Regions from separate parts of the Amycolatopsis sp. NPDC104587 genome, predicted to be linked through region 1. Evidence: riboswitches for the same ligand, from Rfam matches in the RefSeq annotation. Region 1 holds a riboswitch; the other holds the start of a gene.
The links. A riboswitch is a leader RNA that binds a small molecule or an ion and turns the genes downstream of it on or off. The one in region 1 is predicted to bind cobalamin.

Region 1 (3,404 bases):
GTTCGCTCACCGTGCGAGGCTCGGCGTTCAACGCCTGGACCGCGGCGGCGGTCGCGGCCAGGTCCCCCGTGGCACACGGCTCCGTGGTGAACGCGGCCGGGAAGAGACCGTCCGCGCACTGGTGCGTCACCAGCGCGTCGACGGCAGCCTTTGCCGCCGCCGGATCCGCGCCCGCGGTGGTGGCCAAGGTCGCCCAGGCGTGGCGTTGGAGGGAATGGGTGCCGTCGGCGAATTCGCCGGTGTCGGTGAACTCGCCGGCCGGGGTCCGCAGCGCGGTGAGGTCCTGGGTCAGCTGGGCAGTGACCGGCGTGAGGTCTTGCTCGCCGGCTTCGAGGAATCGCGCGATGGTCTGCAGCTTCGCCAAGGGTTCGGCGTAATTCGCCGCGCCCTTCTCGTAGGGGGCGCCGTGGGCGTAGGCCTCGATCGAGTCCGGGTTCAGCAGGAAGCGCGAGGCACGAGCCACGGCGTCCGGCTGCTGCCCCAGCGTGCGCAGGGCGAGCACGAGGTCGGCGGTGAGGTCGTAGTCGACGAAGGTCTTGCCGTCCTGGCTGACCTCGACGTGGTCGCCGTCCACCAGCCGTCCGGCGAGGTAGCCGCCGAGGCGGTCGGCCGGGGTCGGACCGGCGACTTGCGCGGGCGCGCCGGGAGGCGTCACCACGGTGCCGCGTAATGAACCGGGCCGCACGGCCGGGGTGCCGGCCTTCTTGCTGACCGGCGGAGTCGCGGCGGGGCCGCCGGTCGCCGGGGGCTTCTCACCGGAGGGCGGAGGAGGTGGCGGCGGGAGGCAGCCGGGGTCAGGTCGCCTCGCGACGGGGGCGTGTCGCAGGGTGAGGTCGTGGAACCCGACCTGGGACAGGCCGAGCGCGGCCTGGGCGCTCGCGCGGATCCAGGTGTCGAGCCCGCCGATCCCGTTCGCCCGCGCCGCCTGGTACTCCGCCGGGGTGTAGGCGATCGCGCCGAGCTGGTCCGCGAGCCGGTTACCCGAGTCGGCCGCGGTCACCTGCGCGGACTTGAGGAACGCCGTCCCCGAGGTCATCGCGGCGTCCACGCACCCGGCGTCCGCGAGCGCTTGGAGGATCAGGCCGGTGCTGTTGGTGTTGGCCGCTTCTGTCCCGACACCGCCGCCCCAACCGCCCGTCGCGGTCTGGTGCGCCTTCAGCCACCGGACGGTCTTGGTGATGGGCGCGTCCAGGCCCGCCGCGCCGGCGTCGCGGGCGGCGAGCATCGCCGAAAGCGCGACGCCGGTCGTGTCGCCGTCCGGTGCCGACTGGTCGAACGGCTTGCCCTCGTCGCAGGTCGAGATCTTGTGGCCGTCCGGGGTCACCTGGTCGCCGGTCTCGGCGGTCGGGATGAGGCCGAAGAAGATCCGGAAGTAACCCTCCGAGCACTGCTGCTTCAGCATCGTGTCGATGGCGAGCCGGTCAGTGAGGCCCGCGCCCGCCAGCCCGATCACGGCCAGAGCCTGGCCGAACATGTTGGCGTTGTTGCTGACGAAGTCCTTGAAGTCGGGGTTCTTCGAGTAGTCGCTGACGCGGCCCTTGTCGACGCCCGAACGCATGATCGTGCCGAGGGTTTCGGCGACCATGTCGTGCCCGCCGAAGTTCCGCGGGTCGCGCCCGGCGACTTCCGCCGCGACCAGCACCTTCGCCGCGGCACCACCGGTGATGATCGCGTCGTAGCCCTGGCCCGGGACGAGGCCGTCCCACGTGTAGTAGTCGGTCGCGTGATGGTCGTCGTCGAGGTACTTCACGATCGGCGCGGCCAGGGACCCGTCACCCGAGGCATACATCGCGAACAGGGTGTCGATCATCAAGCCGTGGTCGGGCAGCTCCCCGCCGAGCGGGTTCTGCAGGGTCCCCTCGGGCGAGAGCTGCGCAGCCAGCCACGTCGACGTGGGTTTCGAAGCAGCGACATCACCGGCGAAAGCCGGGGTCAACGAGCCCACCGCGAACACGACGATGGCGGACGCCAAGGCCGCGACGGGCCTGAACCGCTTGCCGGCCACCTGCTCTTTCCTCTCCCCAGACGCCGGCGCGCACCACGAGAGAGACCGACCCTCAGGGCCGGGCGTCACTCACTGTTTACGCGACAGCGGTTCGACAACACCTGCCCGAGGAGGTAACCCGACTCGTCACCCAAGGTGACCTACGGTTGCGCGACAGCGCCGGACTTCGACCGGCTTCCCCTGCCACGGGCAGAAAAATCATGAAGTTGTACTGGCCAAACGAACCGACAGTAACACCTGGTCAGCCGGACGGGAACGGCAAACTCACGTCGGCTTGACGTCTGGGGTGTCGTCAGGGGCCGCCGATCCGTTTCGGTGATCCGCCCCACAGGACCGACGGCCGCCACGCGCTGCGGGTGCTGACCGTCGCCGTCCGCACGACAGGCAATCCGCGTGCGGTGCCGATCGCCGTCATACAGCTCGACGGCGTCCAGTACGCCTGCTCACCGGACCGCCGGCGGCAAACTCGTCCTGAAATCGGGTGGAAGCCGGGTGTCGAATCGGGAGTGAGCCGTTCGTGGAGGAGGTGAGCGGCCGCCATGAGGGGCGCCGCCGGAACCCACAGGAGACGAGATGTCGCACCCGGAACCCGTCGCCCGCCGCATGTACGACCTGGTCGAGCCCATCGGCCTGGTGCCCTACTTCGCCGACGAGGCGGACGAGGCCCTGCTGGCGCTGGGACTGCGCAACCCGTGGGACGCCTACTTCGCCGGACGGGCCGCGCCGTTCGGCCGGACGGCGCCGGCCGAGGTGGTCCACGCGATCTTCTACAACTTCGCCCCGGGGGAGGTGGCCCGCCACCTCCCCCGGGTGTGGGACCTGACCACCCCCGAAGCGGCGCTGGCCGCCCGCGAACGGGGCTGCGTCACGGGCATGCGGCGGATCCTCGGCGACCTCGCGGACGACCCCGCCGTCGCCCGCGCCGGCGACCTCCTGCTGAAGGCGGCGGCCAGCGCACCGGTGGAGGGACGCGCCCTCTACGCCGCCCTGCGCGCGCTCCCGGCGCCGCACGAGCCGGTCGCGCGGCTGTGGCACGCTGCCACGCTGCTGCGCGAGCACCGCGGTGACGGCCACACCGTCGCCTTGCTGACCGAGGGCATCGGCGGCACGGAAGCCCACGTGCTGCACGCCCTGTCCGTCGACATGCCCGCGAAGGACTTCGGCCGCGTCTGGCACCTCCCCGCCGCGCAGCTGGACGCGGTCATCGACGGCATGCGCGCCCGCGACCTCGTCGGACCCGACGGCCGGCTCACCGCCGCCGGCCGGGCCACGAAAGAACGGGTCGAAGCACTGACCGACCGGCTCGCGGAGGCGCCGTACCACGCACTGAGCCCCGGCGATCTCGACCGCCTCGTCGCCGACCTCGAACCGATCTCGGCTGCCTTCCGGGCGAAGTTCC
Region 2 (3,404 bases), on a different contig from region 1:
CGACGCCTACCTCGTGCGGCTCGTGACCACCGACCACGCCGGGCAGCCCCGGTACCGGCTGCACGACCTCCTGCGCACGTACGCGGCCAAGGGCGCGGAAGACCACTACCCGGTCGAGGACCGGCGAGCGGCGGTCGAACGGGTGCTGGCCGCGTGGCTCGCCCTCGCGGAGCAGGCCAGGGATCTGTTCTACCCCAGCCTGTTCCAGCCGACGCCGGGCTCGTCGCCGCGCTGGTCCCCGGACTACAAGGTCGTCGAGGCCATCGCCTGGTTCGATGCCGAGCGCGGGACGCTGCTGCGGATGATCCAGCTCGCGGCGGACTGGGGCCTGGCCGGCCTGGCGTGGGAGCTCGCGGCCGCCGCCGTCCCGTACTACGACCACCGCAGCCTCTACCAGGACTGGAACCGCAGTCACCAGATCGCGCTGGCGGCCACGCGAGCGTGCGGTGACGCCCACGGTGAAGCGGCGTTGCTGCAGGGCCTCGGCCAGGTGCACATCTACCTCGACGAGATGGACGAAGCCCGCGACGACCTGGGCCGCTGCCGGGAGCTGTACCGGGACATCGGCGATCGGCGCGGTGAAGGACTCGCGCTGGCGAGCCTCGGAACCGTGCACCGGGTCCTCGGCGAGCTCGACGCGGCACTGGCCGTCGACAAGGAAGCGCTGGCCCACCTGGTGGCGTCCGGGCACCGGCAGGCGGAGGCACAGATCCGCACCGCGCTCGGCATCATCGGCTTCGAGCAGGGCACCGAGGACGCGGGCCAGTGGATCGAGCAGGGCCTGCGGACCGCCCGGCAGCTCGGCGACCGGCACCGGCAGGCGGTGATCCTCCGCACGGTCAGCCGCTACCACCTGGGCATCGGCGACACGCCCGCGGCGCTGCACGACCTCACCGAGGCGTTGACGATCTTCACCGAGATCAGCGACGAGCGCTGCGGCGCGTACGCCGACCAACGCCTCGGCGGAATCTACGCGGAGCTCGGCGACCGTTCCCGAGCCGACTCGGCCCTGCAACGCGCGGCGCACGTCTTCCGGCTGAACGGCGACCGCAGCAACGAAGCGGCGTGCTGGCAACAGCTCGGCGAGCTGGAGAGCGAACTCGGCGACGCACCGGCGGCCCGTCACCACCTGGGCTTGGCGGTCGAGCTGTGGCGAGCCCTCGGGTTGCCCGAGCGCGCGTCAAGCGTGCAAGCCACGCTTGACGCGGTGGCCGGGGGATGACGGAGCTGAAGGCCGGGCTGAACCGGCTGGTTTCGGCCCGGGTGACGGACTTCGGCAGGACGGTGAACATCGCCGAGGTCGGCTTTTCCCGTGGTGGCGTCGAAACCCGGCTGCACGCGCAGTGCCCGTTCCGGGTGACCCGTGGCAAGACGACCTGGTTCGGCTCGGAGGACATGGCCTAACCGGCGACGGCCGACGCGGACCCGGCCGAGGCCTACCGGACGAACGCGACGATCCGCTCCGAGCCGGGTTCGTCCCTTCCCGGAGGCGCTACAGTGGCGGGGCAGCTGGTTCGGTCTCCGCGAGCAAGGTGGCGGTGACCGAGGCAAGAGGGAACCCGGTGCGAATCCGGGACTGCCCCGCAGCGGTGAGTGGGAACGACCGCCGTCAGTCTCCGCGGAGACGAGCACTGAGCCCGACCGGCTTGGGAAGCGACGGCCAGTAGGAACCCGGCGCACGCGCCGGAACGCCCGCGAGTCCGAAGACCTGCCCGCTGTGCACCTCACGACCGTGGGGTGCTGGCTGCGACCTCGCGGGCAGGTCATGCCGAGCCGGACCTGAGACGGTCTGGCTTGTCGTGCGCTCCCGCAGGTCCACGCGGACTCGCGAAGGAGAGCCCCCGTGACATCGACCACCCCGACCAGCCGCGCGACCGTGCACGGTTACCCGCGCCAAGGCGCCGACCGGGAGCTCAAGAAGGCGATCGAGGCCTACTGGAAGGGCCGGATCGACGCCGACGCTCTGCTCGGCACTGCCCGTGAGCTGCGGCTGCGGAACCTGACGGAACTGCGCGACGCCGGGATCGACGAGATCCCGAGCAACTACTTCTCGCTCTACGACCACGTGCTGGACACCTCGGTGCTCCTCGGCGCCGTCCCCGAGCGGCACCGCGAGGCGGCGACCAGCCTGGACCGCTACTTCGCCATGGCCCGCGGCACCGCGGACGCGCCCCCGCTGGAAATGACCAAGTGGTTCGACACGAACTACCACTACCTGGTGCCCGAAATCGACCCGGACACCGAATTCACGCTGGACGCGAGCAAGCCGCTGGAGGAGTTCACCGAGGCACTCGAGCAGGGCGTCACGACCAGGCCGGTGCTGGTCGGCCCGGTCACCTTCCTGGTGCTGGCCAAGGATCCGACCGCGACCGACGGGTTCCGGCCCCTGGATCTGCTCGGCCAGGTCGTCCCGCTCTACGCCGATCTGCTGCGGCAGCTGCACGAGGCGGGCGCGGAGTGGGTCCAGCTCGACGAGCCCGCGCTTGTCGCCGACCAGCCGGCCGAAGTGCTGGCCAAGGTCGCCGACACCTACGCGACGCTGGCCGCGGAGGCCGCGCGCCCGAAGATCCTGGTCGCCTCCTACTTCGACCGGCTCGGGGAAGCGTTGCCGGTACTGGCGTCGTCGCCGGTCGAGGGCCTGGCCCTGGACTTCACCGGCAACGCGGCGGCCAACCTCGATGGCCTCGCCGCGGTCGGCGGGATTCTGGACAAGCGCCTGGTGGCGGGGGTGATCAACGGGCGCAACATCTGGGCCGCCGACCTCACTGCCGCACTGAGCACCCTGGGCACGCTGCTCGGGCTGGCCGGTTCGGTGGACGTCGCGGCGTCTTGCTCGCTGCTGCACGTGCCCTACGACGTCACCCTTGAAACCGGCCTCGACCCGGAGATCGCCGGCTGGTTGTCCTTCGCACGGCAGAAGCTCGCCGAGATCGTCACGCTGCGCCGCGGCCTCACCGAAGACCGCTCCGCGATCGAGGACGCCCTGCAGACGAACACCGACCGCCTGGCCTCCCGCGCGGCGTCGCCGATCGTGAAGGTTCCGGCTGTCCGGGAGCGCGTCGCCGCGGTCACCGACGCCGACCTGCGCCGCACGAGCCCGTACGGCAAGCGCCGCCAGGCCCAGCAGGACCGGCTGCACCTGCCCGAGCTGCCGACGACCACGATCGGCTCGTTCCCGCAGACCGCCGAGCTGCGCCAGGCCCGCGCGGCCTTGCGCTCGGGCAAGCTCGACCAGGACGCCTACCGCGAGGCGGTGCGAGCCGAGGTCCGCGCGGTGATCGCCGAGCAGGAGCGGATCGGCCTGGACGTGCTGGTGCACGGCGAGCCCGAGCGCAACGACATGGTGCAGTACTTCGGTGAGCAGCTCACCGGGTTCCTGGCCACCCAGCACGGCTGGGTCCAGT

Region 2: it holds a riboswitch for cobalamin, as region 1 does, so the genes downstream of both, metE (5-methyltetrahydropteroyltriglutamate--homocysteine S-methyltransferase) here and ACZ61C_RS36885 (hypothetical protein) in region 1, are expected to answer to the same signal.

What each region holds. Positions count from the first base shown of each region.
Region 1 covers NZ_JBVJNO010000014.1:198,488-201,891, forward strand. Annotated here, with positions in the region: gene ACZ61C_RS36885 (hypothetical protein) at 1-2,005, opposite strand, end outside; adenosylcobalamin (AdoCbl) riboswitch at 2,066-2,212, opposite strand; gene ACZ61C_RS36890 (SCO6745 family protein) at 2,579-3,404, shown strand, end outside.
Region 2 covers NZ_JBVJNO010000027.1:13,346-16,749, forward strand. Annotated here, with positions in the region: gene ACZ61C_RS46795 (AfsR/SARP family transcriptional regulator) at 1-1,222, shown strand, start outside; gene ACZ61C_RS46800 (hypothetical protein) at 1,219-1,404, shown strand; cobalamin riboswitch at 1,494-1,730, shown strand; gene metE (5-methyltetrahydropteroyltriglutamate--homocysteine S-methyltransferase) at 1,844-3,404, shown strand, end outside.